DNA from 4 places in the Devosia sp. CN2-171 genome. Region 2 is predicted to be linked to each of the others. Evidence: predicted binding sites of a transcription regulator. Region 2 holds the regulator's gene; each other region holds the start of a gene.
The links. Region 2 encodes LexA, which represses DNA repair genes until DNA is damaged. Its sites were predicted from a motif close to TGTTCNNNNTGTGTTCNG; they were not measured.
Positions count from the first base shown of each region.

Region 1: radA (DNA repair protein RadA) is a predicted target of LexA. The motif match lies at 1,302-1,319, and genes of this name have one in related genera.
Region 3: ACOYW5_RS08310 (PA0069 family radical SAM protein) is a predicted target of LexA. The motif match lies at 850-867, and genes of this name have one in related genera.
Region 4: ACOYW5_RS14595 (YifB family Mg chelatase-like AAA ATPase) is a predicted target of LexA. The motif match lies at 1,398-1,415, and genes of this name have one in related genera.

Region 1 covers NZ_CP186479.1:1,477,557-1,479,757, reverse strand. Annotated here, with positions in the region: gene radA (DNA repair protein RadA) at 1-1,251, opposite strand, end outside; gene alr (alanine racemase) at 1,941-2,201, opposite strand, start outside.
Region 2 covers NZ_CP186479.1:707,855-710,055, reverse strand. Annotated here, with positions in the region: gene ACOYW5_RS03655 (2-dehydro-3-deoxygalactonokinase) at 1-726, opposite strand, end outside; gene lexA (transcriptional repressor LexA) at 1,019-1,738, opposite strand; gene glp (gephyrin-like molybdotransferase Glp) at 1,842-2,201, opposite strand, start outside.
Region 3 covers NZ_CP186479.1:1,669,581-1,671,781, forward strand. Annotated here, with positions in the region: gene ACOYW5_RS08300 (DoxX family protein) at 1-242, shown strand, start outside; gene ACOYW5_RS08305 (VOC family protein) at 239-661, opposite strand; gene ACOYW5_RS08310 (PA0069 family radical SAM protein) at 938-2,098, shown strand.
Region 4 covers NZ_CP186479.1:2,951,043-2,953,243, reverse strand. Annotated here, with positions in the region: gene ACOYW5_RS14595 (YifB family Mg chelatase-like AAA ATPase) at 1-1,343, opposite strand, end outside; gene ACOYW5_RS14590 (GH25 family lysozyme) at 1,618-2,201, shown strand, end outside.

The DNA.
Region 1 (2,201 bases), 770 kb from region 2:
CTTCTGCGCCTCGCGCAGGCGCAGTGCCGCATGCGCCACCGGCCGCACGCCACCGGCGAGCGAGATCTCGCCGAAATAGACGTTGCTCGAGGGGAGGGGCGAGCCGGTGAGGGACGAGATCAGCGCCGCGGCAACCGCGAGGTCCGCGGCCGGCTCGTTGATCTTCAGCCCACCGGCGACATTCAGGTAGATGTCGTTGGCGCCGATCCTGACGCCGCAGCGGGTTTCGAGCACAGCGAGGACCATCGAAAGCCGAGAGGAATCCCAGCCGATCACGGCGCGTCGCGGCGTGCCGAGTGGGGACGGGGAGACCAGTGCCTGGATTTCGCACAGCACCGGGCGGGTCCCTTCCATGCCGGCGAAGACGGCAGAGCCCGCCGAATCCTTGTCGCGCTGCTCAAGGAAGAGCGCGGAGGGATTGGCGACCTCGCGCAGGCCCAGCGTCGACATCTCGAACACGCCGATCTCGTCGGTGGCGCCGTAACGATTCTTCACCCCGCGCAGAATGCGGAAAGTGTGGCTGGCATCGCCCTCGAAATAGAGCACCGCGTCGACCATGTGCTCGACGACGCGTGGCCCGGCAATCTGCCCGTCCTTCGTGACGTGCCCGACCAGCACTACTGCCGCGCCGGACTTCTTGGCGAAGCGCGTGAGCGCCTGCGCAGAGGTGCGTACTTGCGTCACCGTGCCCGGCGCGCTCTCGACGCGGTCGGTCCACAGGGTCTGGATCGAATCGATGATCACGAGATCGGGGGCAGGGCCGTTCTGCAGGGTGGCGAGGATGATCTCGACATTGGTTTCCGAGGCGAGCAGCACATCGCTTTCGCTGAGTTCCAGCCGCTGCGCGCGTAGCCGCACCTGCGCCACCGCCTCTTCGCCCGAGACATAGACGACGCGGCGTCCGAGCTGCGCCATAGCTGCGGCCGCCTGCAGCAGCAGTGTCGACTTGCCGATGCCGGGGTCACCGCCCACGAGGACGGCCGAGCCCTTGACGAAACCACCGCCGGTCACCCGGTCGAGTTCGCTGATCCCGGTTGTGACGCGTGCCGCCGTCTCGATCTCGCCGGCGAGTGGCACGAGCTGGATCGGCCGGCCGGCCGCTGTAGCGGATTTCGGGCCGGCGCCGACACCCGAGTCGACAATCTCCTCCGAAATTGTGTTCCATTCGCCGCAGGCTTCGCAGCGCCCCTGCCATTGCGCTGTGACAGCGCCACAGGCCTGGCAGACACAGTTGGTCTTGGTGCGCGCCATGGAGAGCCCCGATAGGTCTTCGACTGGTAGCTGAGGATACGTTGGAAGGCAAGAACGAAGAGTGAACGATGGGTGGTCCCCAGCGGTGTCTTCTGCGACGGGGTGTGACATGGTGGATGGGTCGAGGACCAGGACCGTGCCACTGACTCGGTGTCATCCCAGCGCAGGCTGGGATCCAGCTTGCAGCTGGCGCGGGCGGAAGTTTGGATCCCTGCCTTCGCAGGGATGACAGCTGGTTGTGGGCTGGACTAGGGCCTCCATTGGACGCGCTGCTACATCCGGCCGCCCTTTGGCTCCGGAGTATTGGGTGGGCGGGGACCGGCGCGGTTTTCGGCCACGCGGTTAGTCCGCAAATGAAACGGCCGTCGCCGCGCCGGTCCTCAAAGGGATGAGTAGGATCGGTGGAATCCAAGGAGCGTGCCCCCATCGCACCTCTCGTCTGCATTACTGCATCGGAGCCCGGATGGGTGGTCGGTTGTCGGTCCCACAAACCCGCCATGACACGACTGCCATGGCTCCCGATGTCCACTCACCGTTCGTTCGTCGCGACCGCCGCCCGTGACTGGACGCGAGGAGAATACGACGGGTGGAGGAATGGGGGGACAAGAGAGGCGAAAAGAGATAGACGGCTGCCCCTCCACCAGCCTCGCTGGTCCCCGCGGGGGAGGATACAGAGGCGCCGGTGGATGTCAGCCCGTGGGCGACGCACCCTCGGTGTATTGCCGCGTATACCGCCCCTTGAGGCTGGTCAGCACTTCGTAGCCGATGGTGTTGGCAACATCGGCGTGATCGTCCACCGATACGTGCGGGCCGAGGATCTCGACCATTTCGCCGGGTCTTGGCGGCTCGGACAGGTCGGTGACGTCGACGCCGATCATGTCCATCGAGACGCGGCCGACGACAGGGCAAAGCTGGCCGCGGATCGCAACGTTGGTGCCGCGGTGGTTGTT
Region 2 (2,201 bases):
CAGCAGCCCGGAGAGGAAGCCGGCGCACCAGGCCGCGTTGCGTCCCGAAAGGAGCGAGCCGGCGCGAACCTTGAACAGCGTCGCCGTCAGTCGCTCGGGGTGTTCCAGCCCCTGGTCGAGGCCGGCCGAAAAGCCGAGATCGCGATCCTCGCCCTCGAGCTCGCCGTTGAGCGAGTGCCGCAGCACCGAATGGGTTCGCAACAGCTCGAACACTTCCCCGGTCATGGCGCTCGAAAAGCGCGTCAGCCGCGTCCCGTCGAGCAGCGCCCACTTGCTGTGCGTGCCCGGCATGACCACAAGGCCGGAGAAGCCGGGAACGAGCGCCGAGAGCCCGAGCAACTGGGTCTCTTCGCCGCGCATCACATCTTCCGCGCCGACATCCCTGAGGCACACGCCCGGCAGGATGCGCGGATCGAGTTCGCCCGGCATGTCCGGCGACACGGCACCGGCAGCGAGATTGCCGAGCTCGGCCGGTGCGTCGAGATACGGCGCCTCCATCCAGCCCTGCCGCGCCCCGGCCATGCCACAGATCAACACTTCGCTGACCTCGTCGGCGACGCCCTGAAGCAGGCCCGTCAGCACATCGGGATACTGCTCCCGGCTCAGCCGTCCCATGCCATCCGGCGACGAGCGCGCGAAAGCGATCTCACCGTCGGAATCAATTCCCCAGGCGCGCAGATTGGATGTCCCCCAATCGACCGCGACCCACTCGACTTGACCAGACAATACCCTCTCCCTTGCAGGCGATATTTCGCCGGCGCGCCCTCATGGCGCACAATCGGGAAGCTCATCCACTCGCTTAGTATGGTACCGAGAAAAATGTGCCCCAGGCGGCGGCGCGGACCCTAAAGCGTTTTCAGGAAAAGTTGCAGACTTTTCCGGTTCGAAAGCGCGACAAAGTGCTCCTACGTCTTTGTCGCGCCCGCCAAAGGCAAAATGTCCCACAACCTGCCCACACTCAAAGAAAAAGGGCCGGCGTCAGCCGGCCCAGTGACCCGATTGGCGGTGGGGTCGAAACTCAGTACTTGCGCAGCAGGCCGACGAGGCGGCCCTGCACCTTCACCCGGTCGGGCGGGAAGATGCGCGTCTCGTAAGCCGGGTTGGCGGCCTCGAGAGCCACCGAATTGCCGCGCCGGCGCAGCCGCTTCAGCGTTGCTTCCTCGTCATCGACAAGCGCCACGACGATCTCGCCCGTCGAGGCCGCGTCCTGCTTCTTGATCAGCACCGTGTCGCCGTCAAAAATTCCGGCATCGATCATTGAGTCGCCGCGCACTTCGAGCGCGAAATGTTCGCCTGGCCCAAGCATCTCTGGCGGTACCATGATGGTGTGGCTGTGTGTCTGAATAGCCTCGATCGGCGTACCGGCTGCGATCCGGCCCATCACCGGGATGGTCACCGCGCGATAGTCGCTGACCGATGTCACCGCGGCCGAGCGGGAAGGGGGCGTCGATACCTTGCCGAGATTGCCCTCGATGACCGACGGCTCGAACCGCGCCTTGCGGCCGCCGAGCGAGGGGTTCATCGAGTCCGGCAGCTTGATTACTTCCAGCGCCCGCGCCCGGTTGGGCAACCGGCGGATGAAGCCGCGCTCCTCGAGCGCCGTGATCAGGCGGTGAATGCCCGATTTACTGCGCAGGTCGAGCGCATCCTTCATCTCATCGAAGGATGGCGGAATACCGGACTCTTTCATCCGCTCGTGAATGAACATCAGAAGTTCGTGTTGCTTGCGCGTCAGCATGGCGGCCCCGTGAGCAGAATCGGAACAAAGACTGAACGTAGTTGTATCCGTTCCAGTTATGTTCTGCAACATCGCGGTAAAGATCGCGTTAGCGCGAAGGCGATCAGCCCCAGTTCAGCGGGATCACGTCGACGATCTCGCCCGGCGGCACGCCCGGCGAATCCTCGGGCACGACGATCAGCGCGTCGGCCAGCGCCAGCGAGGTCGAATGGCTGGAATCGGTCTCGAAGATTGGCGTCACCTGCATGTAGCCGATGTCGTTGCGGCTGAGATTGGCACGCATGAAATGCCGGCGCGGGCCGTTAGCGGGCAGTCCGAGCAGGGTCGGCACACCGATCCGCGGCCAGAACGGGTCGATGTGCCCCGTCAGTGCCCGCAGCATCGGCTTGAGGATGATCGTCGCGGTCACGAGCGCCGAAACCGGGTTGCCCGGCAGCCCGAACACCAGCGTTCGCCCGCGCGT
Region 3 (2,201 bases), 960 kb from region 2:
TCGTGCGCTCCATCGGCGCCGTCGACGCGGCAGCTGGCCTCGGCCTGATCCTGCCGCTCGCCACCGGCATCCTCACCTTCCTGACGCCGCTCGCGGCGCTCGGCTCGGTTGTGTTGCAGATTCTTGCGCTCGGCTTCCACCAGCGTCGCGGCGACGGCACCATGGTGTTGCCGATGAACCTCGTCCTCCTGGTTCTCCCGGCCTTTGTGCTTTGGGGTCGCTGGGGCCTGTTCGGGCTCTAAAGTCCGAAGGTGACATTGCCCTCGGCATCCATGGCGAAGCCGGGGTTCCAGGCAATCTCCCAGGCATGGTCGTCCGGATCGGCGATATAGCCGCGGACGCCGCCATGCGGTGGCGCATCGGCCGGTCGCAACACGCGTCCGCCGGCCGATGCGAGCCGCTCGATCAGGGGCGCCACCTCGGCCTCCGTGCGCACATTGTGGGCCAGCGAGAACGCACCGGGCGTCAACAGTCCGGTGCGATTCATGTCCGCCTCCAGTTCCGCCGTCAGGAACGTGCCCAGCACAAGGCCGTTGAGCTGGTAGAAGATGATGACGTCGCTCTCATAGACCGGCTTCCAGCCGAAGCCCTCGACATAGAAGCGCCGCGAGCGCGCGAGGTCGGCGGTGCCGAGGGTGATAACCGAGACAGATGGCAGCATTACCATGACCTTTCGTTTCGCCGCTCCACTGTGGAGGGCGTTGAAGGCCACGGGACTATCGCCGAAGCGAAGGCCAGGACCGCCGCAGCGGGACGGGGCCAACCGCACCTGCCTCACCTTTTCTGACCCATGAAACCTAGCAGCCGAGCTCGTCGGGTCAACCCGTTGGAGACATATCCCCGCCACTTTGTTCTTGTTCTGTTCTCACGCAACTGATAGTCGTAACGGAACGTTACCTGGGTGGCGAGTCGCTGTCCGGACCGTTGGAGATGCCCCATGGCAATGCGTGTCGCGCCTTCGTTCGAACAGCTGGAGAAGCTCAGCGGCACCCGTGATGCTGATCTGATCGCGCGACGCTTCGTCGATCCCGCGCTCAATCGCGGCCGCGGCGCGCAGACCAACAAGGGCAGCCGCTATGACAAGGAAAGCCGCGAGGAGGTCGATGACGGCTGGGGTCAGGGGATTTACAACGTCGAGGATCTGAAGCCGTTCGAGACCATCGAGCATGTCGAGCGCGCCCGCACCATCATCGCCCGCAACGAGAGCCCTGACATCGGGTTCGATCGCTCGATCAACGCCTATCGCGGCTGCGAGCATGGGTGCTCGTATTGCTTCGCGCGGCCGACGCATGCCTATCTCGGACACTCGCCGGGGCTGGAGTTCGAGCGCGACATCTATGTGAAGACCAACGCGGTCGAGCTGCTGCGGCGCGAGCTGGCCGACAAGCGCTACAAGCCCAAGCCCATCGCCATGGGCACCAACACCGACCCGTACCAGCCTGCCGAGCGCAAGCACAAGCTGACGCGCGGCATCCTGCAGTTGCTGCTGGAAACCAAGCACCCGGTGACCATCACCACCAAGTCGGCGCTGGTGGTGCGCGATCTCGATATCCTCAAGCCGCTGGCCGAGCTCAACCTCGTCCGCGTGGCCCTGTCGATCACCAGCATGGACCACAAGCTTTCCCGCAAGATGGAGCCGCGCGCCTCGACGCCCGAGAAGCGGCTGGAGGCGGTGCGCCTGCTCTCCGAGGCCGGCGTTCCGACCACCGTCATGGCCGCGCCGATGATCCCGGCGATCAACGACATGGAGCTCGAGCGCATCCTCGATGCCGCTGCCGCCCAGGGCGCGCGCGATGCCAGCGCCATCCTCGTCCGCTTGCCGCTCGAGGTGCGCGACATCTTCCGCGAGTGGCTGCTGCGGCATTTCCCCGATCGGGTCAGCCACGTCATGGGCCTCATCCGCGATGCGCGCGGCGGCAAGGACAACGACCCGAACTTCCACACCCGCTTCGTCGGCGAGGGGCCGTATGCCGAGCTCCTGCGCCAGCGGCTCGAACGGGCCAAGGCGCGCTACGGCCTGAACAAGACCATCCCGCCGCTGCGGATCGACCTGTTCGAGCATCCGAAGGTGGATGACGGGCAGATGAGTTTGTTCTGACGCCGTGTGCCTGTGGCACGATCGGCGCTCCCTCACCGGCTGTCATCCCTGCGAAAGCAGGGACCCATTGCACAGCCCGCATCAGCTGAAGCTTGGATCCCAG
Region 4 (2,201 bases), 2.2 Mb from region 2:
TCCGGATCGACCAGTTTTTCGATCAGCGTCGAGCCGGCGGCGGCATTGGTGAAGACGTCCGGATGCCCGGCCTCGGCATAGCGCTGGCGCTGCCGTTCGCGCGCCGCTTCGACCCGCTCGGCGACCCGGGCCGAGGATTCCGCGGTCGAGGGGCCGATCATGTCGGCGGCTGAGACGGCGGGCACGTCGATCCGCAAATCGATGCGATCGAGGAAGGGGCCCGAGACCCGGGCCTGGTAGTCCGAAGCGCAGCGGTCGCCGCGCTTGCAGGTATGGCCCGGTGTGCCGGCCATGCCGCATTTGCAGGGGTTCATCGCCGCGACCAGCTGGAAGCGGGCCGGGAAGTTCACATGCGCGTTGGCACGGGCGATCACCGCTTCACCGGATTCGAGCGGCTGCCGCAAACTGTCGAGCACCTGCGGCTGGAATTCGGGCAGTTCGTCGAGGAAGAGCACGCCATTGTGGGCAAGGCTCGCCTCGCCCGGCCGGACACGCAGCCCCCCGCCAACCAGCGCCGCCATCGAGGCGGAGTGGTGCGGGGCGCGGAACGGGCGCCGGTCGCTGAGCGCGCCACCGGCGAGTTCGCCGGCGATCGACTGGATCATCGATACGTCGAGCAGTTCGCGCGGGTTGAGCGGCGGCAGGATCGAGGGCAGCCGCGCCGCCAGCATGGATTTGCCGGCGCCGGGCGGGCCAACCATCAGGAGGTTATGGCCACCCGCCGCCGCCACTTCGAGGGCACGGCGCGCCACCTCCTGCCCGCGCACTTCGCTGAGGTCCGGCAGTCCCGCCGGATCGGACTGGCGCCGCGGCACTGGGCGCGTACAAAGCTGGAAGCCGCCGAGATGGTTGACCAGCGCGAGAAGGTTCTGCGGCGCGATGATCTCGAGGTCATTGCCGGCCCAGGCGGCTTCCGGCCCCGACGGTTCGGCGCAGATGATCCCCATATCGCGCGACAGCGCCGCGATCGCCGCAGGCAGCACGCCGGCCGTCGGCGCGAGGCGTCCGTCGAGGGCGAGTTCACCCAGCGCCACATAGCCCTCAAGCGCATCGGACGGGATGGCGCCGATGGCGGCCATCAGCCCGAGGGCGATCGGCAGATCGTAGTGGCTGCCTTCCTTGGGGAGGTCGGCCGGCGCGAGGTTCACCGTGATGCGTTTGGGCGGGAGACTCAGGCCGGAGGCATAGAGTGCGGCATGCACCCGCTCGCTCGATTCTTTCACCGCCTTGTCCGGCAGCCCGACGAGCAGGAATTTTGGCAGCCCAGGTGCGATCTGCACCTGCACATCGACCGGCACCGCCTCGATGCCCTGAAACGCCACGGTCGCGACCCGCGTGACCATCCGCCTGCCCCCAATTGCCCGAGGCAACGCTATCAGGACATTTGCGAATGTGGCAAGAACATTAAGGGAACAAGCGTGGCGTCGAAGGCGAGTTGTAAGGATCGGCCCCTCGGGCATTAACCATGCTGGAATTCCAAAGGGTTAGCGCAAGGTTTCGTTAAGCGCGCCATGTTGAATCAAAGGCTTTCAGACCTGATGAAGGCCTTGGTTCCGCATGCCTGTTGCCCGTCGCTCCGCGCTCCCCGTCCTGAGGTCCGCTCTTGTGGTAGGGCTCATGCTGCTGCTTGCCGCCTGCGGGCGCTCGCCGACCAGCTACACCGGCATTCCAGGCGACAACGACCCGCATGACGGCGTGCGGCGCGCCTGGGGCCTGCCGATCCAGGGGCTCGACGTGGCGCGCTACCAGGGCCGCATCGATTTCAACTCGGCCCGTGCCGGCGGGGTGCACTTCGTCTACATCAAGTCGACCGAGGGCAAGGACTACATCGACCCCAATTTCTATGACAACTGGAACGGCGCGCGTGCCTCCGGCCTGGCGCGGGGCGCCTATCATTTCATGACCTGGTGCAGCCTTGCCTCGGAGCAGGCCGAATGGTTCATCCGCAAGGTGCCGAACGATCCCGATGCGCTGCCGCCGGTGCTCGATCTCGAGTGGAACAACCACTCGAGCTGCAAGAACAAGCACAACCGCGCCGATGTGCTCGAGAAGGTGCGCGTGATGCTGGCCGCCATGGAGCGCCATACCGGCAAGGTACCGGTGATCTATACTGACATGAACTTCTACAGCGACGTGCTTGCCGGCGAGCACTTCGATTCCTCGTTCTGGCTGCGCTCGACCGCCGCCGAGCCGCACCTCAA